DNA from 2 places in the Pseudoalteromonas sp. A757 genome. Region 1 is predicted to be linked to the other one. Evidence: predicted binding sites of a transcription regulator. Region 1 holds the regulator's gene; the other holds the start of a gene.
The links. The regulator MetJ, encoded in region 1, represses methionine synthesis genes. The targets are predictions, from matches to a motif close to TAGACGTCTAGACGTCTA.
Positions count from the first base shown of each region.

Region 2: the regulator MetJ is predicted to act here: its motif matches at 9,223-9,240, upstream of metK (methionine adenosyltransferase).

Region 1 covers NZ_QNQN01000074.1:673,204-688,287, reverse strand. The annotation lists gene DRB05_RS22530 (methyl-accepting chemotaxis protein) at 1-790, shown strand, start outside; gene DRB05_RS22525 (GrpB family protein) at 879-1,397, shown strand; gene DRB05_RS22520 (DUF971 domain-containing protein) at 1,394-1,768, opposite strand; gene hslU (HslU--HslV peptidase ATPase subunit) at 1,818-3,146, opposite strand; gene hslV (ATP-dependent protease subunit HslV) at 3,158-3,676, opposite strand; gene DRB05_RS22505 (SPOR domain-containing protein) at 3,747-4,277, opposite strand; gene priA (primosomal protein N') at 4,291-6,462, opposite strand; gene rpmE (50S ribosomal protein L31) at 6,677-6,892, shown strand; gene DRB05_RS22490 (malic enzyme-like NAD(P)-binding protein) at 7,664-8,905, shown strand; gene metJ (met regulon transcriptional regulator MetJ) at 8,986-9,306, opposite strand; gene metB (cystathionine gamma-synthase) at 9,651-10,871, shown strand; gene metL (bifunctional aspartate kinase/homoserine dehydrogenase II) at 10,876-13,224, shown strand; gene DRB05_RS22470 (PBP1A family penicillin-binding protein) at 13,300-15,084, opposite strand, start outside.
Region 2 covers NZ_QNQN01000066.1:73,578-88,661, forward strand. The annotation lists gene dapE (succinyl-diaminopimelate desuccinylase) at 1-338, opposite strand, end outside; gene DRB05_RS09525 (IucA/IucC family C-terminal-domain containing protein) at 659-1,420, shown strand; gene DRB05_RS09530 (GNAT family N-acetyltransferase) at 1,385-2,017, opposite strand; gene DRB05_RS09535 (sensor domain-containing diguanylate cyclase) at 2,367-3,317, opposite strand; gene DRB05_RS09540 (DUF3581 family protein) at 3,451-4,149, opposite strand; gene DRB05_RS09545 (cytochrome b/b6 domain-containing protein) at 4,327-4,965, opposite strand; gene DRB05_RS09550 (transporter substrate-binding domain-containing protein) at 5,139-5,996, shown strand; gene DRB05_RS09555 (glutathione peroxidase) at 6,072-6,554, shown strand; gene DRB05_RS09560 (MarR family transcriptional regulator) at 6,547-6,990, shown strand; gene tkt (transketolase) at 7,088-9,082, opposite strand; gene metK (methionine adenosyltransferase) at 9,342-10,493, shown strand; gene DRB05_RS09575 (HDOD domain-containing protein) at 10,558-11,403, opposite strand; gene DRB05_RS09580 (hypothetical protein) at 11,530-12,189, shown strand; gene DRB05_RS09585 (Sir2 family NAD-dependent protein deacetylase) at 12,208-12,936, opposite strand; gene DRB05_RS09590 (winged helix-turn-helix domain-containing protein) at 12,966-13,472, opposite strand; gene DRB05_RS09600 (porin family protein) at 14,244-14,837, shown strand.

The DNA of each region.
Region 1 (15,084 bases):
TTTAACAGAGACAACTGCTCAAACGAGCGCTGGTATGGCTGAGCAGTTGCACGAAGCGGATATGGTCGCAACGGCTGCGACTGAGATGCAAGCGACGATCCAAGACATTTCTCACAATACGGGTGAAGCGGCGCATAAAGCCGAGACAACGAATGAAAATGCGCAACAAGGTCGCCGTGAGGTCACTGCAACAATTGAGCACATCATGCAGTTATCGGAATCGTTGGGTGGTGCCTCAAACGTCGTTGCTCAGCTAGAGCGGGATGGTGAAACCATAGGCTCGGTATTGGATGTGATCCGTGGTATTGCAGAGCAAACAAATTTACTTGCGCTAAACGCTGCTATTGAAGCTGCGCGGGCAGGTGAGCAAGGTCGCGGTTTTGCTGTTGTAGCGGATGAAGTTAGGTCACTTGCGCAGCGTACTCAAGACTCCACACAAGAAATCGAAAGCATCATTTCTACACTGCAACAGCGTACACGAGAAGTAGTGAATATCATGGATCAATGCCGTGAGCAGGGTAATGAAAGTGTGTCGCAAGCTGAAAAAGCAGGGGAATTGCTCAGCATGATCACCCAAGATGTACAAACTATTATGGAAATGAGTACACATATTGCGACGGCAATTGATGAACAGAACCAAGTTGCTTCTGAAGTGAACAAGAATGTAGTAAAAATCAGAGATATTGCACAGAGCGCTTCTGAGCATGCACACTCTAACGCACAAAGTAGTGAAGAAGTCGCAGAGCAAGCGCGCGTATTACACGAAGCCGTGGCTAAGTATCAAGTATAAACACCAATTCAATCTGAGGTTCTTTATATAAAAGCCCCACTTATTTATAGTGGGGCTTTTATTTAGACGCAAGAACGGCATCGCTTAAATGAATACCAACATAGCAGTGGTAAGTTACAATTCGGATTGGCCGCACCAGTTCAACAAAGAGAAACAGACGATACTCGCTCATCTATCCAAGGCAAATGTAGCTGCTTTACACCATATAGGCAGTACAGCGGTTCCACGGCTATGTGCTAAACCAATAATTGATATGCTACTGGAAGTAAGTGACTTAGATAAATTAGACATAGAGTCAGAAAAGCTGCGTGATTTAGGTTATGAGATAATGGGAGAGTTTGATATTGCTGGGCGTCGTTATTTTCGTAAAGGCATAGTGTCTAGAACTCATCATCTGCATGCATTTTTAGCCGGTTCTGACGGAGTTAAACGTCACCTTGCCTTTCGTGACTATTTAATTACTTTTCCAGATATAGCGAGGCAATACGCTAAGGTTAAGCAAGAAGCTGTAAACGCCTGTAACCAAGATATGGAGAAGTACATTGCATTTAAGAGTGGCTTTATTCAGTACCACGAGCAGCATGCATTGTTATGGCGGTTTGGTTAAGGCACAAACTTGATAGGTACGCTGTCCTTTTGGGCTTGATACTCTTCTACCGCGTTTACGTATTCTTGCCATAGCGCATCGTGCTGTGTAGCTATGGAATATAAGTATTGCCAGCTGTAGAGCCCTGAGTCGTGACCATCATCAAAAACAAAGCGTGCAGCATAGTGTCCAACGGGGTCAATTGTCTTGATAGCGACATTCTGTTTGTTTAACACGAGTTGCTTTTGCGCTGGACTATGGCCCTGTACTTCGGCTGATGGTGAGTGAGTTCGCAAGAATTCGGCACTTAGTGTAAAGCGGCGGCCGTCCTCAAAATAAACATCGAGCACTTTACTGAGCTTATGATAATGAAGTTTGGTGACTTGATACATAATTGGTATAACTCAAAAAGCGGAGCTTTGCTCCGCTTTTTATTTTCATTTAGAGAATGAAGCGGCTTAAATCTTCATCCTGAACAAGCATGTCTAAATGCTGTTCAACGTAGGCGGCATCAATCGTCAAGGTATCACCGGCCTTTTCACTAGCATCGAATGAAATCTCTTCCATCAGCTTTTCCATCACAGTGTGAAGGCGACGCGCACCGATGTTTTCAGTTTTCTCGTTGACCTGATATGCAGCTTCAGCCAGTTTGGTGATAGCGTCATTGGTAAAGTCGATAGTAACGTCTTCTGTTTTAAGTAGCGCTTGTTGCTGCTCTGTGAGAGATGCATTTGGCTCAGTTAGAATACGTTTGAAATCACCCGCAGTTAGTGCTTCTAGTTCAACGCGAATAGGTAAACGACCTTGTAGTTCTGGGATTAAATCCGACGGCTTGGCCATTTGGAACGCACCTGACGCGATAAATAGAATGTGGTCGGTTTTTACCATACCGTGTTTAGTGTTAACGGTTGAACCTTCGATAAGTGGTAGTAAGTCGCGTTGTACACCTTCACGGCTAACATCTGGGCCAGAAGATTCTCCGCGCTTACAAATTTTATCGATTTCATCAATAAACACGATACCGTTTTGTTCAACTGACTCAATAGCTTGCTCTTTAAGCTCTTCTGGATTAACAAGCTTTGCAGCTTCTTCTTCAATCAAGAGCTTAAGTGCTTCTTTAATTTTCAGCTTACGGTTCTTTTTCTTGTCACCCGACATGTTTTGGAACATGCTCTGTAGCTGGCTGGTCATTTCTTCCATACCAGGAGGAGACATGATCTCAACATGAGGCGCCGTTTCTGCGATGTCGATCTCAATTTCTTTGTCGTCTAACTGACCTTCACGTAGTTTCTTACGAAATACTTGACGTGTTGACGAATTTTCATTTGGCTGAGACTCACCCCAAGCATCTTTTGCTGGTGGCAAAAGTGCATCTAAAATACGCTCTTCGGCGGCTTCTTCAGCGCGGAATTTGAATTTCTTGGTTTGCTGTTCACGTGTTAGTTTAAAAGAAACTTCGACTAGATCGCGGATGATGGTTTCGACTTCTTTACCAACATAACCCACTTCGGTGAACTTAGTCGCTTCTACTTTGATAAATGGTGCGTTAGCAAGCTTTGCTAGACGGCGGGCAATTTCAGTTTTACCCACACCCGTTGGACCGATCATCAAAATATTCTTTGGTGTAACTTCTGCACGCAGCTCTTCATCAAGCTGCATACGACGCCAACGGTTGCGAAGTGCAATCGCGACGGCTTTTTTGGCTTTGTCCTGACCGATAATGTGTTGATCAAGCTCGTGCACAATCTCTCTTGGAGTCATAGCTGTCATGACGAGTCCTATTACAATTCTTCGATAGTTTGGAAATTATTGGTAAATACGCAGATATCGCCAGCGATCTTCAGGCTCTTTTCCACGATTTCTTTCGCACTTAAGTCGGTATTTTCAAGTAGTGCGGTTGCAGCTGCCTGTGCGAAGTTACCACCACTGCCGATAGCAATAAGGTCATGCTCTGGCTGCACCACATCGCCGTTACCTGTGATGATAAGTGAGGCGGTTTCATCGGCTACCGCAAGTAGGGCTTCAAGCCTTCTTAATGCTCTGTCGGTACGCCAGTCTTTTGCCATTTCTACGGCTGCTTTAGTGAGATGGCCTTGGTGCATCTCAAGCTTTGCTTCAAAGCGTTCAAATAATGTAAATGCATCAGCTGTACCGCCAGCAAAACCTGCCAGTACTTTACCATTGTATAGACGACGTACTTTACGTGCGTTGCCTTTCATAACTGTGTTACCAAGCGAAACTTGGCCATCACCGCCGATAACCACTTTGTCATCGCGACGAACACTAACGATGGTAGTCATAGTAATCCTTATTTGGGCCTGTGCCCGTGTAGCTCTAGATTAGTAGGAAATATGGGTAGACTTATAAAAATCAAGTCCAGCCCCAAATCCCGCAGCCAAATATCCCAACACGCTGCAACTTGTTTTTATCGCTCTCGGCTAAACGTTTGGTATCGTAGGGACCAAGACGGACACGATACCAGACACCGTTACTCCCTTCGGTACGGCGGATCTCCGCGATTAATCCAGCAAACGCAACTTTGGCTTTCATAGCTTCGGCTTGGCTATGGGTTCTAAATGAACCACACTGCATTTGATAGGGACCTTTGCTCTCGATCTCTTTAACTTCGACCTTGATTTCATGATTTTTAATTTCTTCAATAAACTCAGGTGGGCGAGGCTTTGGTTTAATAACCTTTTGCTCGGCAACTGGGTGCGGATTTTTGGCTTGCTCTACTTCTTTAGGATCGGCATTGGTTTTTATAAACCAAAGACCGTAGGCAAACCCACCGATCAGTAGAAATGCAAAAATAGCAGCAATAACAGGAAATTTCGCCGACTTTTCTGGCTTGTCTTTCCCCTTGCCTTTAGGTTTCTTATTGATGTAATCGTGCTGTGCCATAGGTTATTTGATTTTAATAGCTATCCATTGGATCAACATCTATGCTCCAGCGTACTCGATTGGCAGACTCATGCGTAGCGATATAGCGCGCGAGTTGCGAAAGGTAGTCCCGCAGCACAGTGCGTTGTTGTGCGTGTATATGTAATTGATATCTGAACTTTCCAGCTATTCGTTCAAGTGGTGCTGGAATTGGACCCAGCAATTGTATACCAGGATAGGGGGTAGCTGGAACCAAATCCGACAAAAAGCGCAATACTGTATTTATATTTATTGCTTCGGCGCGGATGATAGCTAAGTGTGCGAAGGGGGGAAGCATAGCTTCTTCACGCTCTTGTAAGGCATATCGCGCGAAGTCGCCATAACCATTATTGATTAAATCTTGCAATAATGGATGTTCTGGAAAATGCGTTTGCAATAACACGGTTCCCGCTTCACCGGCGCGTCCGGCTCGTCCAGCAACTTGCGTAATAAGCTGCGCCATTTGCTCGGTTGCTCTAAAGTCGCAAGAGTAAAGTCCTGAGTCCACATCTAAGATAATAACAAGACTGACATCGGCAAAGTGGTGGCCCTTGGCAAGCATTTGAGTGCCGACCAGAATTCGCGCGCCACCTTGATTAATTTCTTCAAGGGCGCTTTCAAGGCTGCCCTTACGGCGCGTAGAATCTCGGTCAATGCGAGTAACGGGAATATCATCGAAGCGTTCGCTTAAAAAGCCTTCGAGTTGTTCTGTACCAAGCCCGGTGGGCATGATTTGGGTGCTGCCGCAATCTGGACACTGTCGCGGTACAAAGTCCTGCTCACCACAATGATGGCATACCAAGCGGTTCATGTTTTTATGGTATGTGGCGCTGGTTGAGCAATGTTTACAGGTATTAAGCCATCCGCATTCGTGACACATCAATGTGGGTGCAAACCCCCGACGATTTAGAAACACCATAACCTGCTTACCGCGAGCGAGTGTTTTTTCCATCCAATGTAAACTCATTGGTGAAAACCCGCCTTGTTCTGGCTGACCTTTCATGTCTACAAGGTGAAATTGGTTATCGTGCTGGGTCTGCGCTCGTTTACTCAATGTGACGAGTTGATATTTGTTGGTAATGGCTTTGTGTAATGTTTCTAATGCCGGTGTTGCTGTTCCCAAAAGCAAGGGGCAGTGTGCCTGATGCGCTCGAAATGCAGCGAGATCTCTGGCGTGATAGCGCAGGCCTTCTTGCTGTTTGAACGAGTTGTCGTGCTCTTCGTCAACGATGATCATGCCGAGATTTTGAAATGGCAAAAAAATGGCCGAGCGAGTACCGATGACCAAAGCGCTCAGACCCTTTTCGGCGCGACGCCAAGTATGTAGGCGTTCGTTATCGGTTAGGTTTGAATGCCATAAATCAATGGGCAGGTTATTAAAGCGTTTTTTGAAGCGGTTGACCGTTTGTGGTGTGAGCCCAATTTCAGGCACCAAGATCAGTGCTTGTTTACCCGCTTTTATTATGTTTTCAAGGCTCTGTAAGTAGACTTCGGTTTTACCACTTCCTGTTACACCTTCGATTAAAAAGGTACGGTAACCGACTTGTGCATTAACGGCGCTACAAATAGTCGCTTGCTGGTCGTTTAGGCGTGGCTTTTCGCCTAGCTGTAATTCGTTTTGCGACCAATCACTATCATGCTCAATAGATTGTGAGATAAGCGCTTTTTCTTCCAATGCTTTAATTGTTTGGCTAGCAAACCCGAGCGCTTTGAGTTCACTTAACTTTATTGCACCACCTTCATATAATTGAGAAAGCAGTGCTTGTTGCTTTTTGGCTCGCAGTGTTGGTAGTTTCTGCCCTTTTTCCGTTAATCTGACGATAGGGATCTGAGTTTTGTCTGGGCTTCCACCATCTCTGAGTACTGCCGGTAGTGCTGTGAATAAGGTATCGCCAATTGGATGACAGTAATACTGGGAGACAAAGTGTAAAAAGCTAAGTTGTGCTTGATTAAAGACAGGATGCTCGTCCAACACCTCAATAATTTGCTTGAGTTTTTCTTTTGGTACATCGGTGTCGTCTTTTTTAGCAAGCGCAATCGCTGTGCAGCGACGGTTGGCAAAATTGACGGTGACTCTCATTCCTGCTTCAACTTGCATGGTTGGTGCTAGCAAATAGTCGAATGTTCGGTGCAGTGGCAGCTTTAAAGCTACTTCAAGAATGAGCATGTATTACAATTCCATAAAGTGAGCGCAGTGACGAAGTATATACCTAAGGCGGTACGAATTGAAAACGTACTCAGAGGCGGTGATAAAAAACTCTGAAATATTGCTTGTAGATTGTTCAGTTAAGCACTAAAATACGCGTCCACATTTTTGTATAACTACGTATGGTGCCAGACTTCGGGTTTGGAGAGCGATACGGCCTTAACTAGAGGTTGCTATGAAAGAAGGTATTCACCCTAATTACGAGACGATCACTGCATCGTGCTCTTGCGGTAACAAGTTCGAAACTCGTTCAACGCTATGTAAAGATATTCACCTAGACGTATGTTCTGCATGTCACCCGTTCTACACTGGTAAGCAGAAGATCCTTGACACAGGTGGCCGAGTAGATCGCTTTAACAAGCGTTTCGGTGCACTTAGCAGCAAGAAGTAATCTTGTTGGTCTAGTCGAAAGAAGCACCTTAGGGTGCTTTTTTTGTGCCTGTTTGAAAATACTTTCCCGATTTATACATCCTATTCTGCGTCAACAGACAGATTGTCAGTCTTCCCGTCTCATTGTGCCTTTTATTCTTCTAAAATAAAAAACTTGCCAGTTTGGCAGCAAAACTTTACTGATCTCTTGAGTAGAGTAAAAACTCTATTTAGTAGATAAATACTGAACATTTACGAACTTAAGTTGTGAAAATAATCAAAGCTCATATAGTAAATAGTATCAGGTATGAGCACCCCATATAAAATAAAGTCACTATATTGCGATTAAAAGTAGGTATCTTGACGTTAAAATTAATTAAGTTGTTATTTTCTTATAGTTTTTATAATTGGTGTACATTTGTGCTAATTTTCTACATTTCGAGTTCGTTTTAGGGTTTTATTTTTTAAGTTTTAGCCATTTTATTTGTGAAATATTTCTTAAAATTGAGCTTATCTTCTCGGAAAAGTATAGAAAATACCGTGCTAGTGGATAGACCTGATTTTACTTGAATAATGAGTAAAACTCGGTATTGTGTGAATACGGTCGATTAACTATATGTCCTATTGACATACCACGACAGCAAAGCACATAGGCTTGTTGAGTGGTTGAATGTCGTCGCTCATATAGTTAATCGCACTGTGTGTTGCTCTAACCTGCCTGATAGGTTGCCAACATTCAGAATGCGAACGTTTACCACACTCTCACATTAACTTCGTAGGAAAATATCGCGCCATGACAGATTTTCGTCAACAAGCTCTAGATTATCACGAGAAGCCCGTTCCAGGTAAAATCAGTGTTGAACTTACTAAACCTGCCGAGACCGTAAAAGACTTAGCACTTGCATACAGCCCTGGTGTTGCAGAGCCAGTACGTGAAATCGCGGCTGATCCGGCGAATGCATACCGTTACACGGGTAAAGGAAATATGGTTGCGGTGATCAGTAATGGTACGGCGATTCTTGGCTTGGGTAACTTAGGTCCTTTGGCGTCAAAGCCTGTCATGGAAGGTAAGGCGCTATTATTTAAGCGTTTTGCGGGCCTTGATTCAATCGATATTGAAGTTAAGCACAATACCACCGAAGACTTCATCAATACGGTGGCAAATATCGCAGACACGTTTGGCGGTATTAACCTTGAAGATATTAAAGCGCCAGAGTGCTTTGAGATTGAGCGCGCGCTAATCGAGCGTTGTGACGTTCCTGTATTCCATGATGATCAGCACGGGACTGCAATTGTAACCGCTGCGGGTATGCTGAATGCGTTGGAAATCCAAGGTAAAGATATTCACGATGCGATTATTGTGTGTCTTGGCGCGGGTGCAGCCGCTATTGCTTGTATGGAATTATTGATCAAGTGCGGCGCTCAACGTGAGCACATCTACATGCTGGACAGAAAAGGCGTGATCCACACTCGCCGTGATGACCTAAATGAATACAAAGAGCTGTTTGCAAACAACACGGATAAGCGTACGTTACAAGACGTGATTGCAGATGCGGACGTATTTGTTGGTGTTTCTGGCCCAGATTTACTTTCTGCTGAAGATCTAAAGTTAATGGCTGACAAGCCTGTGGTATTTGCTTGTTCTAACCCAGATCCAGAGATCAGCCCTGAAGTTGCACACGGTGCACGTAATGATTTGATCATGGCGACTGGTCGCTCGGACTATCCAAACCAAGTAAATAACGTGCTGTGTTTCCCGTTTATCTTCCGTGGTGCGCTTGATGTACGTGCAACTGCTATCAATGACGAGATGAAGATTGCAGCGGTTGAAGCAATTAGAACGATTGCTAAAGAGCCTGTGCCTGCTGAAGTGTTAAAAGCGGCTGACGTGGATAGCCTTGAGTTTGGTTCTGAGTATATTATTCCAAAACCAATGGACCCACGTTTGTTACCTCGTATTGCAAAAGCGGTAGCGGCAGCTGCAATTGAATCAGGCGTGGCACAAATCGACATGCCAGCTGGATATATGGAATAATACCAATGGTATTATCCAAATGAAAAAAGCCTCGGTCGAGGCTTTTTTTGTGTCTGTATTCCAGCGCGAAAGAGTTTTTATCACTCTTCGTTTATTTCTGGGATCTCCAAGCCTCGTTCTTCCATTATTTGTCTTACTTCTAACGGAATACGCTCTGGATTATCTTTTCTCAAGTCTTCATCGCTCGGCAGTGGCTGACCTGTGAAGGCATGTAGAAACGCCTCACATAAAAGCTCACTGTTCGTGGCATGACGTAAGTTATTCACTTGGCGACGTGTACGCTCATCAGTTAGCACTTTGAGTACATTCAGAGGTATGCTCACCGTGATCTTTTTTACTTGCTCTGCTTTCTTACCGTGTTCTGCATATGGGTGAATATACTCACCGTTCCATTTTGCCATAATTGTGTACTTGCCTCAGTTACATCAATGCCAATATGACTGGGTTCTGGTCTACATTATTCACCAACCGCATGAATATAGGGATAACTTTACGAATTAAAGATAAATCCTAAACCCAAATAGATGAATAAACTAATCCGCCATAGCGAGATAGAAGAATCTCTGCCATAGTTTTCAATAACTCAGTCGTATTAGCAACGCCTAGAGTGGCGAAATTTTATCGGTTTAAAAAAGATAGTCAAATACTAGTTATTTAGCCATTTAGCGGTATAAATGTTTTGACTTCTAGTTTCTGTTGCTCTAACCTTTTAGACGTCTAAACATCCAACTATCTAGGTGACCTTATGAGTCAAGTTAACAAATCGACGGTTGCAGTGCGTCACGGTATAGAAGCTGATAAAGCACATGGAGCAGTAGTACCACCGCTTTACCTTTCTACCACCTATTCTTTTGCCGATTTTGATACCAAACGCGACTACGATTATGGCCGCAGTGGTAACTTTAATCGTGATGTGCTGGCACAGGCACTTACCGAACTTGAAGGCGGTGCTCGTGGCATTATTACCGCGACTGGCATGGCTGCCGTTCACCTAGTAACGCAACTGCTTAACCATGACGATACGCTGGTTATTCCACATGACTGTTATGGTGGTAGCTATCGCTTGTTTACATCGCTTGCAAAGCGTGGATTGCTCAAATTAGCCGTCTTGGATCTTACGCAACCAGAAAGTCTTGCACAGCTGCAGCAGATCAAACCTAAATTAGTTTGGATTGAAACACCCAGTAACCCCATATTAAGGCTCACGGATATAGAAGCTGTCGTAAACGCAGCGCGCTCCATAGGGGCTTTGGTTGCCGCTGACAACACCTTCTTGTCTCCTGCATTACAAAACCCTATTGCTTTTGGCGTGGATGTCGTCGTGCATTCAACCACTAAATATATCAATGGTCATTCTGATGTCGTGGGGGGCGCGGTGATCGCGCGTACACAGGAGTTGGGTGATGAGTTAGCTTGGTGGGCGAATAATATCGGTATTACAGGTGCACCTTTTGATAGTTACCTTACTCTACGTGGACTGCGCACCTTAAACGTGCGTTTACGCCAGCATCAAGAAAATGCTCAGCTGATTGCGGAGTATTTAGAAAAGTCGCCGTATGTTAGCCAAGTTTATTACCCTGGCCTTGAATCGCATCCTCAACACGAACTTGCGAAAAAACAACAGCTCGGCTTTGGTGGTATGGTGAGCTTTGATATCAAAGGCGATCTGCAAACATCAGCGAAGTTCTTAACGTCTCTAACGCACTTTTCATTGGCTGAATCTTTAGGTGGGGTTGAGAGTCTAATTTGCCATCCAGCGACGATGACACACGCAGGAATGGAGCCGCAAGCACGTTTAGAAGCGGGAGTGGGCGATACGTTAATTCGTATTTCTGTGGGCATTGAAGATGCACAGGATCTCATTGCAGATCTGGAGTCAGGATTTGCATGTATTGATGAAAGTCAGGCGAGTGATGATGCTAAGTCATTCAAATTAACGCCTGCGCATACAGTAGCGTTGTGGTGAGTAAATGGCAAAAGTAGTACATAAGTTTGGTGGTTCGAGTTTAAGCTCGCCAGAGCGTTATCAGGCGGTTGCCAAGATAGTGTTAGAGCAATGTCAGCTAGGTGACAGTGTTGTGGTTTCTGCTGCAGGAAAAACAACGAATACCCTAGTGAAATTATGGCAAAGCTTTGAGCAGCAAGATGTTCGCGCATTCAACGATGTTTTATTACAAGTTGAAAATCATCAACGTGAATTAATTGATGCCTTGTTTGTAGGTGAACAACACAGTGTGTTACTCAAACAGCTTGTCAATGAGCTGCAAGCAATCGCTTCAGGGCGAGAAGAACAACAGCTTCACTACGCGAGTTTACTTGCACATGGAGAGCTATGGTCGGCTCGTATATTAGCAAACTACCTAAGCTCTCAGGGTGTTGAAGCCAAAGCTATCGACGCTCGTACGTTATTTGTACAACAAGAGGGAGTGTTACTCCACGCCCATAACAAAGAAGCGTGCTATCGCGCTATTGATGATCACGCTATCTATATCGTTACCGGTTTTATTGCTGCAAATGCACAAGGGGAAACGGTGACTTTAGGCCGGAATGGCAGTGACTATAGCGCAACTTTGTTGGCAAGTTATCTTGATGCGGCTCAAGTATCAATTTGGACGGATACAACTGGTGTATTCAGCACTGATCCACGTAAAGTCGCCAATGCCATAAAATACACTAAGGTATGCCGTGGCCAAGCTGAATTACTCGCACGATTAGGTAATCCGGTATTACATGCAAAAACGCTGTCTCCACTTAAAGATACCGATATAAAACTACAAGTTCGTAGCAGCTTTGATGCCGATGCACTTGGCACTGAGATAGTAAAGGCAGGCTATAGCAAAGAGAAGCGCTTTATTACCACTTTTGGACAACTTGACCTGTTACGCGTCGAGCAGCTAAAAAGTGGTGAAGTAAAACAGCTAAGCCAGCTTATCCAGCATAGCATTCATCATTTTGTTAAAGGTGGAGAGGCACACTTACTGGTGCCATCTGAGTTTAGCCATGTTGTGATCAAAGCGCTGGATTCGCGAGCCAATATTATTGAGTCGCAAGTACAAGGCTTTGCTATTGTTGCCCCAAGTCAGGATGTTGCTGGGTTACATCAGCAGGCTCTGGAGCTATTGGATGAACATGCGATTGTCACCCGTTTTGTACTGCAAGAGCGTCATTACAGCTTAGTGTTAACCGATCAAGCAATTGATAGTGATCTACTTGCTATATTGCATGAGCGTTTGGTCAATAAAGGCAGAGAGCTTGCTGTGATTGTGGCGGGTGTTGGCAATGTGGGTGAAGTGTTTATCGAACAATGCAAAAACCAAGTCGCTAAGCTGAGTGAGCACTTTGATCTTAAGTTGGTTGGCTTACTGCGTTCTAAGCAAATGTTGTTCTGTCCAAGCGGGTTGAATTTAGCATCATGGCAACAGCAGTGGCAAAATGAGGCTATTGAATACAATGAAGCAGAGCTATTCACTCGTATTAAAGAGCTAGATTACGAGCATAAAGTGGTGGTCGATATTACTGCGAGCGAGCGCTTCAGCGAGTTGTATCCACAGTTTGTTGAACATGACTGCCATTTGATCAGCGCCAATAAATATGCCGGCACGGCACAACAAGGTTGGTACTCAAAGCTGCGTCAGCAGTTACAAGAGCGTAACCTGTTATGGCGTTACAACACCAGTGTTGGCGCAGGTCTTCCCATTAACTTTGCATTGGCTGATCTGCAAAATAGTGGTGATGAAGTAGTGAGAATTGAAGGCGTCTTTTCCGGCACTTTATCTTGGCTTTGTAGTCGCTATGATGGTTCTGAAGCATTTTCTGAGCTAGTGCTTGGGGCGCAAGAACTTGGTTTTACTGAGCCTGATCCGAGAGAAGATCTATCTGGCCGAGATATGCAGCGTAAGCTTTTGATCTTAGCACGAGAGTTAGGCATTGAACTTGAGCTTGACGATATTGAATTAGAGGCATTAATGCCTGAGTCCTTGAGTGTGGGTACATGGCAAACGTTTTTAGAAAATCGCCAGCAACTCGATGACTTTTATGCGACACACTATGCAAAGGCCACTGCGAATGACGCTGCGCTTCGATATACAGGTGCGCTTGAAATTGCAAGCAATGGCAAAGTGTCTGCAAAAGTAGGCATTGCACAGGTACCAAACGGCTCGGCAATCGCGAACTTAACACCGGGTGATAATATTTTTGTGATCCACACTAAATGGTATGAACAAAATCCACTGGTGATCCAAGGCCCAGGAGCAGGTAAAGAAGTGACAGCGGCGGGAATACATTCTGATTTATTCTGGCTAACGCAAAATCTAAAATAGCTCTATTAAGAAAATAAATATAATACAACTGGTATAAGACAAAAATGCCGATACATCTGTATCGGCATTTCTATTTTAGAATAACTCTTCGTGAGTCGGTAGCGGCGCGGTATCGTCAAACGGTGTGCTGCTATCCGTATCTAATACGTATTTGGTCGGGGCTGTACCTTGCTCGAAATACTCAAACCGAGATGTGTAGTCGTTCTTACGAGACAAAAGTCCTGTCTTTAAGTCAATCCGAGTTGAAATAAGCCCTGGAGGCGGCTCTATCGGGGCCAAAGGCTGATCTTTAAGTGCCTCACGCATAAAGTCTATCCAAGCAGGTTGTGCTGAAATTGCCCCGGCTTCTGCGCCAACAAGTTGATTATCACCAAGGTTAGCGTTGTAGGCCGCACGACCCAAGGATTTACTCGCATCGTCAAAGCCAACCCAAACTGTGGTGAGGACGTTGCGGTTAAAGCCCGTAAACCAAGTATCTACAGAGTCGTTGGTGGTACCCGTTTTTCCAGCAAGGTCACGACGTTTTAACCATTGACCACGCCAGCCTGTGCCGCTCCAGCCCGTGTCGTGTTTCCAGCTACCGCCACCCCAGATAGCACTGTGAAGTGCATCGGCAATCAGAAATGCGTTTTGCTCCGAAATCACTTGCGGTGCACAGCGCTCAGGTTGTTCTTCCAGCTGCTGCTCGTCGCAGACTAATAACGGCTCTGCCGAACCCAGCTCGGTACCAAATGAGTCGGTAATTCTATCGATAAAGTACGGCTCAATGAGGTGACCGCCATTGGCAAAAGTGGCCATGCCGCGTGCCATTTCAAGAGGAGTTAATGCGGCACTACCGAGTGCTAATGATTCACTACGGTTAATATCTGCGTCTTGGAAACCAAATTTAAGCAAATGATCAGCGGCCTTATTTATGCCAACGCCTTTGATCAAACGAACCGATACCACGTTTTTCGATTGTGCGAGCGCTCGGCGAATACGGATTGGGCCGTTATACACTTCAGGGCTATTCTTCGGACGCCAAGCCACGCCAACGCTTCTGTCCCAATGATTAATCGGGGCATCATTAAGAATGGTGGCTAGGGTATAGCCATTTTCTAATGCGGATGAATAAATAAAGGGTTTGATGTTTGAACCCACCTGACGCTTAGCTTGGGTAGCACGATTGTATTGACTAAGCTCAAAACTGTAGCCACCCACAATCGCCTTTACACGCCCATCCTGCGGGTCAAGTGAGACGAGGGCACTGGATGCCTGCGGCAACTGACTTAACATCCAACCGTCGTCTTGTTTACGGATAAACACTTGCATACCTGGCGCGAGGATATCTGCGGTTGTTTTTGGTGGTAAGCTTTGACGCGTCTCACTGATGTATTGTCTGGCCCAACTTAAGCCTGACCATTCCAATGTAATTTGTTCACCGGTTTTTAAAAGTAGGTCAGCGGTTTTTTCTGTAATGCTTAGCACGACAGCGGCTTTTAACGGTCCAATTTCATTGACCTTTTTAAGGCGAGTAATAATGCCTTCATGGCTTAGCGGCGATTCCGTTTCAGCATGCCAATAGGTTTCTTCTGCGCCTCTAAAGCCGTGACGCATATCGTAGGCATGTAAATTATCAACTAATGCATGCTGAGCAGCCTGTTGCATGTCAGATTCCACACTAGTGTAAACTTTCATGCCTGAGTTATAAGCTTTATCAGTACCGTAGCGTTCGACCATATAGGCACGAACCATTTCGGAAATATAAGGTGCATACAGCTCGATTTCGGCACCATGGAATTTAGCTGTGATGGGAGCTTGAGTTGCCTCATCATATTCTGCGCGGGTAATATACTTTTCTGCAAGCATTCGTCCGAGCAC
Region 2 (15,084 bases), on a different contig from region 1:
CCCCCTTTCATATCGGACACGCCCCTGCCATAAATAACATCGTTTACGACAGTCGCTTTAAATGGATCGGAATGCCAATGCTCCTGCTCAGCGGGGACAACATCAACATGACCAGAGAATGCAAAACTTGGCCCTTCAGAAAAAACCTGCTTGGCTATAAGGTTACGCACTCCATTTTCTTCAAACCATGAGGCTTCAAACCCGAGTTCCTCAAGATATCGAGCGATTGTTAAAATCAACCCAGCATCACAAGGCGTCACCGACGGCGCTGCAATGAACTCCTGTAAAAGACTTATAGAGGTACTTATTTGGGTTATTTTTTTAGTTAGTTCTTGCATGTAGAGCCTAGTTCCCAAGCCGAATATTTGTTTTTGTTGCACACCACTTTTAGGCAGCAACCACGACACTCAGACTAGTGACGAAACTAAACTAAATTTTTTTACATAAGATTATTGATTTGTCGGCGTTCGGTATTTTTTACCCCGCCAAAACATCTAATTTGACCATTAACTGCATTTTTCTAGCGCCATTTTTGGTAGATAACAACCGAACAAAATAAGTACTAAGGTAATGTGGCATTTTGAGACTAAAAAACGGTATTAAATTAATGAAGTTGCGCTTCGTCATTAACCATAAACCTCTATAGCTGTTCGTTTCAATGCTGCCGAATTTAGTGCCTTTTTTTAAGCCACCTTATGATACATATGCACAAGGTGTTGACCTCAACCCTTTACGATCTACTGCGACTTTTTCTGAGTTATTAGAGTCACCACATTTTATCGACCATGTAGCTCGTTTTAGCCTAGAAAAAGGCGTAACGAAATCAAGGGCTCAAGCCTCCGTGTGGCATATGTATTACACCTTCAATATTTTCCCAAGCATCATTGTGAGCCATTCGTTATTGCTAACACCATTGCCACTAAAGCTTTGCGAGTTGAGCTACCACCCTGAGCAGCTCAGCATTTTATTGCCTCATCAAGGCAAAGCACTCGTAAACAGTGACACAGAAACACGCTATCACGATTTATTATTCAATCACTTATCACCGCTTCACGACCTGCTACATCAAGCTTTTGGCGTAAAAGAGCGGACGCTATGGAGTAATTGCTTTTATCGCTTGAATGACTTTTTCGATATTATTATGGGGCTTGTGGGTGCGCATCCAACATTGCTTGAAGATAAACAAATATTGACTAAATCCTCCCACTTTGGGGCGCTAAATAATCCGCTAAAGTTTGCCGAAATAGTCGCGCATGATCCGAGTGGCAAGTATCAAATCCGTCCTGAATGCTGCCTTCTACACAACCGAGAAAATGGCAATTACTGCCGCGACTGTCCCAAACACAAGCACAATGTGGTGCAAAGAAAAGCCGCGTTAAGTAACCTAAGCAAACTGAGGAAAAACGTCTCGATAGAATGAAGCTTTCTCAGCCATCACTAACGCAGCACGCTTATGAGGAAAATCAAATTCAAACTGGCTATGATAGCCAAGTTCTGCAATGCGAGTGAGTAACCTTGCATTATCATGGCGAGGCTCTAGTACAATGCGCTGAGTATCTTCATGCCCTAAATAAATAAGGTGACTTAAACTGGTCATCCAAGCACGAAAATTTTCGGGACCTCTGCATGATTGCTCGCCAACTAATAAATGGATGCCTCTATCTTTGGGCTGCCACTCATAATAACCAGCTAACTTATCTAACTCAGCCCAATAGACTTCAACATAGCCAAATGGCTGTTCATCAAAATACATGATAAGCGGCAAACTATAGTTGTCGGCTAAGCGTTCGCTAAGATACTGCCACTGCTTTTCTTCTGACCACGCCTGCTGCCAAAAATGTGCAACTCGAGGATCGTTCATCCACTGACAAAATAATGGTAAATCCGCTTTTGAGATCAACTTAAAGCGCACAGTCTTATTGAGCTGTGAGTTGTAATACGAGGCGAGCTCTGTACCTTGCTGCACGGTTTTGCCGGCACAAGGAAATTGCTGCCACAAAGGATGAATTGAATACATACTCTTCCATTTAAATTATACAAACGACCGTCATTAAAGCGACAAAGTGCGTTTGAAAAACCTTAATTAAATTATCTATTTTGAGGCGAGAAAATCTTGTCAATAACACCACTATCGCATCCTGCTATCGCCAAAGTACCTACATCTATGTAGACAAAGCAAAAATTTCTTATTTAGTTGCGCTGAAAAAGAAATTTTTAACGCTGTTAGCGTCAGGTTCGTAGCTTCAAATTGAGCAAGTATTATGACAAATTGGTATTAATAACAGAGCCATGAGATCACATGTACTCTGCTTAGTGGACGATGACTAAGGGAATTAATTTAAGGAAAGCACTATTTTGTCGGCAATCTAGGTCATTTTTTTCTGGTACATATGTTTGTCCGCTCGAGCAAATAAGCTAGCCATACTTTCGAACTTATTATCGCTCTTGGCAAACCCAGCTGAAAAACCACACTTGGGGAGTTTTTTCTCTTTTAACGCTTGATAGAAATTAGCCTCACTTTGAAAAATAAAGTCGTTTACTTCCTCTTCATTATCTCGTTGTACAATAGCCAAGAACTCATCACCGCCATAGCGCCCGATAATATCATCTTCGCCGCTTGTGGCCCTCAACGCTTCAGCCAAGCTTTGTAACACTTGATCACCAATCTTATGACCATAGCTGTCATTTATTGGTTTAAAACCATCTAAATCAAGAAAGATACAGTAAATAGCTCCGCCAAGTTTTAAGACAATATCACGCTTATGTTCACCGAGTATTTCGGTCGCGCGACGATTCAACACTTCAGTCAACGGGTCTTGCATTGCAATAGCTTTGATTTTGCTATAACGCTCAATCATCACCAAATCATCTTCTAGCATATCGCGTAAGTGCTCTATAAACTCGACCAACGAAGCGTTGTAATTTGTAGGCTTAAAATCCATCACACACAAAGTGCCAAACGACTTCCCATTGGGCCAGTGGATAGGTACGCCCAAGTATGACTCAAAACCATCATCGGCAACCTCAGGGTTATCGTCCCATTGATAGTTCGCACTAGCATTTTGCTCATATAAATTACGGTTATTAGCAACAACATGCTTGCAGAAAATATTGGTTTCTTGCGGTATAAAACCACCAGCAGGATACGGATTTTCTTCTTGGTTGCTTGCAATCATCACTGCAAAACCATCTTCTTTTTTTTGCACTACAAACGCAGCAGGCGCCGAAAAAATCTTTGCCATTAAATCGACCGTTTTTTGCCATTTTAATAATGTTTGTTGCGAGGACTCTGGTTTGAGCAAGTCTGCATAGGGCACAGTGATACCATTTCGTTCAATTACAATGTTATCTAAACAGTATAGCGAACAGCTGAAAAGAGGATGAATTATTGTTTAAAAAGAAAGCTGTATAAACAGCACGCTGACCGGTAAATCAGCGTGTACTACAAAATTATGGCTTTAATGCTACTTTTCTATCGTTGTAATAAGCAATCAAATCATCAACGGTTTGCTGACAATACTCACGGATCCCTGAAACTAACATGTGCTTTTCACCATAGCCGACTTTAGTGCCGTTAGACAGCAAGTTAAAACGCAGGTTGATCTTGCCACGTTTGCCTTCATAGCTAAACTCTGGCTTAGCTGCTTCCAATGTTACTTCCGATACCGATATATCATCCATATGGATAGACATAGATTCGTAAATCACCATTGGCCTTGCAGGATTGATCATTACTTCTTGCTCACCCATCAATGGGATGATCACATGAGGAAAGGTAGTGCCTGAAAATTCAACGTAATTTCTCGTCAAACTATTGATGAGTGTTGGACAAGTGCTAGTTTCGCCAGTGCGCGACACAGACAGCATCACTTTATCATTTGCGGTAATATCAAATTGTGCAGCACCATCTGGCAATACGAGCTTTGTCGTTTCGTCCACCATGCCCACAAAGCTAAACTCCATATTTTCGCTTAAGCCGTAGTGCTTTAACACTAAGGAGAAAAGTAGATCACCCGGTACACAAAACTTCTTTGCATCGATGTCGTGCAATGGGTTGTAATCGTCCGCGACTCCTTTTGCAAACAAGCTCCCCTGTTCTCTGGTAATGGTGATTTCATTTGCTTGTTGTTGATAATACGGCTCTAACATCGCTACTTTTCTCTAACCTCTATGATAAAACTGCGCCATGTTACCAGAATTTTCTGAAATAGAGGTCATATCTGTTACGATAATCTGTTAACAAATATTACACTAGCCGGACTTGGTATTAAAAGTGAGTGAGGTTATTGAAAACAATAACCTCGCTCACTTTTGTTTAGAGTAGAGTTACATTAACCCTTGTAATGGCTCGGCGCCCCACGTAAAGAGTAATAAAGCTGAAAGTGCAATAAAGATAAGGTATGCAACAACACCCGATTTCATAACAGGCGTGCTGACTGCATTTTCTTGCTTACCAGTAACTAACGTCTTTACTAGGTTTTGACCTTTTAGGCGATACACCACAATAGCAAATATATGCAGTGCAATGGCCGCGATTAACAGCTCAATATTGGTGTGATGTATATCATCTGCTAATTCAACTAAGTCGTAAGATACATATTGTGCAAGCGGTCCTTCCACCAAAATATCATCGGTTGTCATCAAGCCAGATACGAGCTGTACAAGGATCAGCACAAAAAATAGTAGCACCATCAAACTGCCTGCGGGGTTATGCCCTACATGACTTTGTTTTGATTTAATGGCCGATAAAATCGCTTTAGGTGAATGAAATAAAGCGCTTAATTTAGCGGTTTGGCTACCAATGACACCCCAAATTAATCGCGTTGCCATCAGTGCTAGCACTAAATAGCCAGTAACAAAGTGAAGATCCATCATGCCTTCTTCACCGGTAATATATAAGGTTACTAGTCCTGCTACGAGCAGCCAGTGAAACCCGCGGATAAATCCATCCCACACTTTGGTCATCATTTATTTGCCCCATAGGTAAAAATCATTGCAATGATGACAGGTTATAAAACTCAGCACAAAGAGTTAAGGTTAAATAACCGCTTATCTTGATATAGCACCCAATTTTGAATGCTAATTAAGCATAATGTTCTATAGTAAACAGGAGTCAGCTTTACTTAGTTGGAGCAATAATGAAATATTTACTGCTAATGCTGCTGTTGTTTTGTGTCTGCTGCGACGCAAAAATATTGCTGATCTCGAATGAGCCTGCCGATGAGCAAAGACTTTTTACCAAACAACCCCATAGTTTAGAGTCCGATACCAACAACTTGCTTTTAAACCAGTTCGGCCGAGATTACTTCGATTTTAACATTGTCACCCCAGCCGAACTCAACCAATTGCTGGCAAGTGAAGACCCAGTGTGCGCAGTGTCTCGCCTAAAAACCCCAAGCCGCCAGCAAGCCTTCTTGTTTACCATCCCCATTCACCTCTATCCAAGCCATAGATTATATTACTTCAAGCAACGCACTCCTATTGATGCCAGCCTTGTGAACAGCACCGGTAAGCTGACGTCGCTTGCAAGCTTAATGGCTTACTATCCTCAAGCCACCATCATCAAGGAGATCGGCAAGTCTTACGGTAATACCATTGACTCCGCATTAGCGCTGCTTGACCCAAAAAATGTTGCCACCAAACCATATAAAACGTCAGCACAAACCATTATGGAACACTTCAGCGCAGGAAGGGTCGACTTTATATTAGCCTACCCCGCTATTTTTCAGCAAAGCTTTCCTAAGGACAAAGCCCATCAAGTGGGGTCATTACCAATAGCAAATAATCTTCCTCACCTGGAGGGCCATATCGCTTGCAGCCATACCCAAGAAACCCAAGCATTTATCGAAAAGGCCAATCACATGATCCGTGCACTTTACTCCACTAATACCTACCTCAACACACACTTAAAATATCTCCCTAAACAAGATCACGCTTTGATCACCAGACGACTTGCGATGCTAAACGCCAAGTATCAACGTACTGCAGCAAAATAATCTCAACAGCTATTGCACAAAGGTCATACCTGGTTTAAATTAAATCGCACACGATTAAATCACAAGAGATTAAAAATGACGACGCTATATCAGTTTGAAGCAAACACATTACAAGGTCAGACATATCACTTTACCGACTTACAAGGTAAAGTTGTGCTTATTGTTAACACGGCCAGTGAGTGTGGATTAACCCCACAATACGAAGGGCTACAAAAATTACATCAAAAATATGCGGACCAAGGCCTTGTTATCATCGGCTTTCCCTGCAACCAGTTTGGTAAACAAGAGCCTGGTGATGCAAAACAAATTCAACAAGGCTGTTTAATCAACTATGGTGTCGATTTTCAGATGATGGAAAAGATAGAAGTTAATGGCGACAACACACACCCACTTTATCAATACCTAAAATCTGCACTTCCAGGGCTATTTGGTAATAAAATCAAGTGGAACTTCACTAAGTTTTTATTCAACCAACAGGGTGAACCGATTAAGCGCTATGCTCCAATCACCAAACCAGAACAAATAGCCAAAGATATTGAAAAGTTATTAAATGAGTAAATCTAATCCGCAGCTCAACCTCGATCATCAGATCTGCTTTCGGCTATATAGTGCATCAAGACAGGTTACCCGACTCTACCAGCCGTTACTCAAAGAGATTGGGCTCACGTACCCGCAATATATAGTGTTATTGATTTTATGGGAGCAAGATGGACTGCTCGTGAAAGAAATAGGCGAGCGAGCTGAACTCAATAGCAACACCTTAACACCGCTTCTTAAGCGATTAGCAGAACGAGGTCTAGTTACCCGCAGCAAAAACCCTGATGACGAACGGCAAACCTTCATTTACTTAACTGAAGCAGGTAAAGCACTGGAGCAATCATGCACATGTATCCCAGCACAAATGATGGCAAAAGCGGGCTTAAATATGGTGCAAGTTCAACAGTTAAAGCAGTCTCTTGATATGTTATTAAAATCCAGCGCTGCAACACCATAAGAAAAAGCAAAACACAGCAAAGCTCAATAGTGCTTAATTTGAGCATTCAAGCATAAAAAAACCCATGCATAGCATGGGTTTTTTCTCTTTCACTTGATTATGCAAACAATGCGTTTGCTTTTTCAACGATATTTTCTACCGTAAAGCCAAATAGCTTGAATAGCTCATCAGCAGGCGCTGACTCACCAAACGTTGTCATACCAACGATCGCACCATTTAGGCCTACATATTTGTACCAGAAGTCCTCGATACCCGCTTCGATAGCGACGCGACGCGTTACTGAGCTTGGTAGTACACTTTCTTTGTATTCAGGAGATTGCGCATCAAAAATGTCAGTTGAAGGCATAGACACAACACGTACCTTTTTACCTTCTGCACGAAGCTTATCCGCAGACTCAACCGCAAGTTGCACTTCAGAACCTGTCGCAATAAGAATAATTTCAGGCTCACCATCACAAGATAGCACATAACCACCTTGCTTAATTGCTGCAACCTGCTCAGCGGTACGTGGCTGCTGCGCAAGACCTTGACGAGTAAATACAAGTGCAGATGGACCATCAGCGCGTTCAACCGCTTGCTGCCAAGCAACTGCTGACTCAACTTGGTCACATGGACGCCAGCTCGCTAGGTTTGGCGTAGTGCGTAAGTTCGCCATTTGTTCTACTGGTTGGTGCGTTGGACCGTCTTCACCAAGACCGATTGAATCATGGGTATACACAAAGATACTTCTTTGCTTCATCAATGCAGCCATACGTACGGCATTACGTGCGTATTCCATAAACATTAGGAATGTCGCACCGTAAGGGATAAAACCTCTGTGCAATGCAATACCATTCATGATGGCAGACATACCAAACTCGCGCACACCGTAGAAGATATAGTTACCCGCAGCATCTTCTGCCGTTAAGCCTTTAGATTGATCCCAAAGTGTCAAGTTAGAACCCGCAAGGTCAGCAGAGCCACCCATAAACTCAGGTAGAATTGGACCATAGGCATTCAATGCATTTTGTGATGCTTTACGTGTTGCAGGGTTTGCAGGATTCGCTTGAAGCTCTGCAATATACGCTTCAGTTTTCTCTGACCAATCTGCTGGAAGTTCGCCTTTCATGCGACGCTCAAATTCAGCAGCAAGCTCAGGATAATGCATTTGGTATTCAGTGAACTTAATCAACCAGTCACTTTGTTGATTTTGACCACGTGCTGTTGCGTCCCATTTAGCGTACACATCTTCTGGTATTTCAAATGCACCGTGTTCCCAACCAAGGAATTCACGAGCAGCTTTGATTTCATCCTCGCCCAGTGGTGCACCGTGACAATCATGGCTACCTGATTTATTTGGTGAACCATAACCAATAACCGTTTTACAACAAATAAGCGTTGGCTTGTCAGACTCTGCTTGCGCCGCTTCGATTGCAGCTTTAATCGCATCGCTATCGTGGCCATCAACACCGGCGATAACATGCCAGCCATAAGACTCAAAGCGTTTTGGTGTATCGTCGCTAAACCAACCTTCAACTTCACCGTCGATTGAAATGCCGTTGTCATCCCAAAATGCAATCAGTTTGCCAAGACCAAGCGTACCCGCAAGTGAACAAGCTTCGTGTGAGATACCTTCCATCAAACAGCCATCACCTAAGAATGTATAGGTATAGTGGTTAACGATGTCGTAATCTTCACGGTTAAACTGTGCAGCCAATGCTTTTTCAGCAATCGCCATACCTACCGCATTAGTAATACCCTGACCTAATGGGCCTGTAGTCGTTTCAATACCTGGCGCGTAACCATATTCTGGGTGGCCTGGTGTTTTTGAATGTAGCTGACGAAAGTTTTTGATGTCATCAATTGATAAGTCATAACCCGACAAATGCAACAATGAATAAATTAACATTGAGCCGTGACCGTTTGACAATACAAAGCGATCTCTGTCGAACCACTCAGGGTTACTTGGGTTGTGCTTTAAAAAATCGCGCCAAAGTACTTCTGCGATGTCCGCCATGCCCATCGGGGCTCCTGGGTGGCCAGACTTGGCCTTTTGTACAGCGTCCATGGAAAGAACGCGAATTGCATTAGCAAGTTCTTTGCGAGATGGCATGAATTCTCCTACCTTTAAATGTGTTTCGCGGGGTTTGAGCCCATTCTTACTTATTTATATGGCTAACTGCAACGGCAAAGGCCATAAAAAAACGGGTACAGACAGACTTTTTCCGACCAATAAAAAAGTTTGCACAATTTTGGACGTCTAGGCGTAAAATAACTAGTCAATGCCTAGGTTTTTTGGTTAGAATACGCCCCTTAATTTTTCGCGCTGTCCCTGATGTTTGTGAAGCGCAATATTTGTGAGCATAAATACAATGGCTAAACATTTATTTACTTCTGAATCTGTTTCTGAGGGCCATCCAGATAAAATCGCCGATCAGATCTCTGATGCGGTTCTAGATGCCATCCTTGAGCAAGATCCAAAAGCACGTGTTGCGTGTGAAACTTACGTTAAAACCGGTATGGTTATGGTTGGTGGTGAAATCACGACTAGCGCTTGGGTTGATATCGAGGAATTAACTCGTAAGACCGTGCGTGAAATTGGTTACACGCATTCTGACATGGGCTTTGACGCTGATTCATGTGCAATCCTAAATACCATTGGTAAGCAATCACCTGATATTAACCAAGGTGTTGACCGTACTCGCCCAGAAGAGCAAGGTGCTGGTGACCAAGGTCTAATGTTTGGTTACGCGTGTAACGAAACCGACGTACTGATGCCTGCTCCAATCACATACTCACACCGTTTAGTTCAGCGCCAAGCGCAAGTTCGTAAAGACGGCACACTACCTTGGTTACGCCCAGACGCTAAGTCTCAGGTAACATTCGCGTACGAAAACGGTAAAGCTGTAGGTATCGACGCAGTTGTATTATCTACACAGCACTGTGATTCTGTTTCACAAGCAGACCTTGTAGAAGCTGTGATGGAAACTATCATCAAGCCTACATTACCTGCAGAGCTTATCACTGAAGCAACTAAGTTCTTCATCAACCCAACTGGCCGTTTCGTTATCGGTGGCCCTATGGGTGACTGTGGTCTAACAGGTCGTAAAATCATCGTAGATACATACGGCGGTATGGCACGTCACGGTGGTGGTGCATTCTCTGGTAAAGATCCATCAAAAGTTGACCGTTCTGCAGCGTACGCAGCACGTTACGTTGCGAAGAACATTGTTGCCGCTGGCCTTGCTGACAAGTGTGAGATCCAAGTGTCTTACGCAATCGGTGTTGCTGAGCCAACCTCTATCAGCGTAGAAACTTTCGGTACAGCTAAGCTTGATGAGTCGCGTTTAATCGAACTTATCCGCGCGCACTTCGACTTACGCCCTTACGGTCTAATCACTATGCTAGACCTTGAGCGTCCAATTTATCAGCCTACTGCTGCTTACGGCCACTTTGGTCGTGAAGAGTTCCCTTGGGAAGCAACAGATAAAGCTGACGCACTGCGTGCAGCTGCAGGCCTATAATCCCCTGCTGCAAAAAGTAAAAAAGGCGCCTAGTGCGCCTTTTTTAATGCCTACGGTTAATCCTCTACCCGATAAATACTTCGTCGACATCATCTTTCAAGTTTTGATACTCATCTTCATGCAAATTAAGCTCAATCATCACCTTATCTTTAAATAAATACCAATCCGCTGCGCTTCTAAAGTGTTTTGCTTCAAAACACAGGTTTTCAGCCAGTTTAAGTGCCGCAAAGGTTTGCACATATTGCGCATTTTTTTGCTCTTCAAGATAGCTTACGTCATGGTGACGCAAAATCATCTGACATATTTCTTTGGGTAAGTGCCAAGATGTCGCAAGAAAGTAACCTATTACTGTATGTGGCACTGGATATTTTTGCTGCTCATAATAAATCAGTGTTTGCTCAGGTCGCTCTATGGACTGTTTTATTACCTCAGCGTAATCAGGGTATTTTACGGCCATTGCAGGGATCCCGGCATCATGAAACAGTCCGAGCAACTGTAAATTCTCCATCGGTAATGATGACTTTAAGTGATGTCCAACTACCATTGCAGCTTTTGAAATATCAGCAGCGTTATCCCAAAATTGCTGCAGTGAAATACAGCATTTGGACTGCTCAAACGCGTTTTTCAGCAAATATCCTGTCACGAGCTGCGTAATACAGGTAACGCCCAAAAACATCACAGCTTGTTTAATGTCTGTAATAGTGCGGGCAAGGCCATACGCTGGTGAATTAATCACCTTTAACACCGCAGCTGATGCACCAACATCTGCTGCAATAATATCCGCAACAGCAAATAACTCAGGTTCTGGTTTTGATAATTCATTTTGTAAGGCTTGTAATATTTCAGGCTTAGCAGGTAAGTTAAACCCGCCGCGCAGATCATTCAGCACTTTATCGTCAATATCGATCATTGGGCTACCTCTGAATTGATAAATCCAAGTTTAGTTCATCGCCTGATATTTGCAGTATTGAAGTTAAAATACTCGAGTGAATAAGCTATCATCGAGATTAAGTATTAAATAACAAAGTGTATTTAAATGTCGAATGGTAGCTTAGCACCGTTTTTACTGGCGTTAAAAAGTGCGAACATCGAAAAAATAAAAGCCGTGTACACAGACGCTCCCAAAGACGAGCAGATTGAAGTCCTAAAGTTTCTTTTCAAAAGCGCACAGAGTGACGATGCACGCTATGGCCACTATCAAGATATAGCGAGTATTTGCTTACAAGCTGCGCGCTTTCCAGAAGCGATGATAGCTGCGATTAACTCCTTAGAAAAGTTTGCCTTTTTCTCACCCCCTTTGATCCAAGCTGAGCAAATCAACAACCTCAACCAGCAAGGGAATAACATACTGCACATTCTTTTATCGCAAATCGCAGCGAAAGATAACGGCCTCAACTACCTCAGAACCTTATTACACTTTGAAAGTAAAGAACTACTACAAAACGCACTTAGTCAAAGAAATGCAAAAAAGTTAACACCTCTCGAATGCTACTTAGCTTTTAATAGCCATACTACCCCGCTTAGCATTCAAGAATTAAGTGCGTTACTCGGCTTGATAGAAATCGAACGACGACATATAAGCGTTGTAGAACTCCACAACGCTAAAATGATTGAGTCACATCTCATACAACAAAATCGATTCAGCGAGTATAAACAATTTCTGTTAGCTACTTACTACCAAGGCAATACAGGATGAGTTTTCCCAAACTTTGGATTAAGAGGCTGGCAAACTGGTGATGTATTCACTTGCCGTCATACGGTGATAAGTGACTTGCTCGTAAAGTAAGTGCGCAGGGTTTGGGTCAACCACTTCAATTGGAATAGCTTTGTGCCTTGCTATTTCCAAGGCCATTTGAGTGATATTGACACTAAAGGAAGTACCTATAAAAATCATGCGATCCGCGGCATACATTCGTGACTGTGCTTCGCTAATACGATACAGATCGGTGTAGTATTCGTCGAATAGCAATACATAGGGTTTAAGTGACACGCCTTTTTCTGGGCCTCGCTGCGCGATCTTGAAAAGTGCTAACAGCGACTCAGCTAATCGACTTTCGTCCACCTCATCCCAAGGGGCAGTAAAGCACTCCGTGGGCTCACCTTGGGTATGAAAGGGAGTCACCTGATCAACACGGCCATGGATCGCAATAAAATGATTATTTCCCGCTTTACCATCTAAACCGTCGATATTTTGCGTGATCACATTTTTATCACTAAGCCATTGATGAACTTGATTGGGGCCGTGATTACGATAAGTCACAAAACGATGGTAATACCATTTTAAGAATTCCGCCGGTTGTGATTTATACATTGCGCGCGTAGCCATTTCTTGAGGAGTGTAGTTAGCCGAACCTATCGTCCAAAATCCATCCTCTCCCCGGAAAGTCGGAATACCACTTTCAGCACTTACACCAGCACCTGTGATATATAACGTTTGCGACATAATACGCCCTCAATCCACGTAAGTTCGACTCACGATAACGTAAAGTAAACACCCACAGCGAGTAATACAAGTATGCCCACAAGCCCAAACATTGGCAGCTTACTGACTGACTCGGGTTTTTTGAGTGCATTATTCGTGACTGCGGCTTCATTCTCAGAAGGTTTATCATCTAGCACTCCCCCTGCGGGGTTAGTTGATTGAGGCAAAGACTGCTTTGAGGTCTGAGCTTCTGTCGTTCCCTCAAAGGCCGTACATGGGATCTGCCATTGATACCCTTTTCTCGAAAAGGTTTTGATAGCATCATCCCCAAATAAAGCGCGTAAATGCCCGATATTTTGAAATACGACCTGATCCGTTACTTTTCTATCTGGCCATACCTTTTCTAAAATATCTTCTTTACTGTGAATGGTTTGAGGAGCAGTTAAAAATAGCTCCAATATCTGAGCTGGCTTTTGTTTTAGATTTAGCTTTCTATCATCTTTATAAAGCTTGAGTTCTTTGCTATCAAACAAAAAATCCTTAAAAGCAAATTTCATTTCCCTAGTTCCCAACTTGGTCTTAAATACTATAATAATTATTGTTTTTTTCGAATTTACTACGACATAGCATTGCATTTATAACGAAACATGCCACGAAAATACAGGCTAATGTTACATCGGTTTACAAACTATTGATAAAATCGGCCCTTAGTATAGAGCGATCGTTCAGAAAATCACTACCTAATCCTTAGAATAATTCGAATAGACTCAAAACCTAAGCGTATATAAACTGCGTTTCTCGTAATTGTAGGACTGACGCATGTTACTAGCTTTCATCTATTCCATCGTGTTGATTAAAACCTCATTACTGGGTTTAGGAAGCGTGAGTATTTTGCTCTCAGTAGTCTTTACCGTCGCGTTACACCTCAACCTCCCAGCGCTACCTGTCAATGCAAAAAGTAAATTTATAAAATCCTTTAGGTTTGCGCTCTTCGCACACCTGCTCGGGTATTTGCTGTTATTGAGTAAACTTTTGTTTATTGCTGGCTGGCAAGATGTGCCTATGTTCATTGCAAGTCATTTGGTCATGCATCACATATGGAGTGGGCTTATTGCTGCAATTTTAACATTTTTCACCATAATGAAATATCAAATATTCATTACGAAACCTAAGACACCAACAAGCACTTAGCAAGTGCAACTATTTAGATTTGTAAAATAAATAAAACCAAATTCGACGCCTTCTTACACTTTATGACAGCCCCCCAACAGACCTTGACACCCACCCTATTTATACTGTCTTCAAGTTAACCACAACGGACATTGATTATGAAACTTAAAGCGCTTTTATCTCTTGCATTACTCACAACAAGCTTATCGTCTTTTGCAGAGCAAAAGGACGAGACACACCGTGTCGGTTTAGACATTTCTGGCGGTGGCGCCTCTTATAAAAGCTCAAGCAAAGATGGTGATGGTGTAGGTCAAGCCTACCTGTATTACAACTATCACTTTACGCCAATTTTGGCGCTTGAATTAGGTTATAACAGCGGTGAAGACTTAGATGATTGGAAGTGTGAAGACGAAAACGATCGCAAATTTACCTGCACACAAAACAACAAAACTTTGTTTGGTCTTGGTGCTAATAACTTAGAATTTGATAACTTCGTCGTTGCGGCTAAAGGCTACTATCAAATTTCTGACAATAGCTATTTTTACGGTAAATTAGGGGCGAACTATTACGATTACGAAATCACTCGTGGCCGCACCAAATTAGTTACTGACGACGGTATCGGTTTTGTTGCTGAGGCCGGTTGGCAATATGACTGGGATAACGGTATAGCAGTTAACCTTGGCTACAAGTACCTTGATATGGGTGACTTGGATACATCAAACTTATCTCTTGGTGTCAGCTATCGCTTTTAATACCAGTTGTATTAAGTAAATGATCTATCTTGAAACGGGGAAATAGCTTTAGTAGCACCGCTCTCGCGTCCTGCTACCGCTAAGGTACCTATATCCATATAGGCAAGGCAAAAATTTTGCTATTTAGTTGTTCTAAATGAGAAATTTTTAACGAAGCTAATATGCTATTTCACCCTTCAAATTGATTAGAGAATTAATTCAATTGGTATAAAGCAACCTACCCAACCAATAAAAAAGCATGTGATGG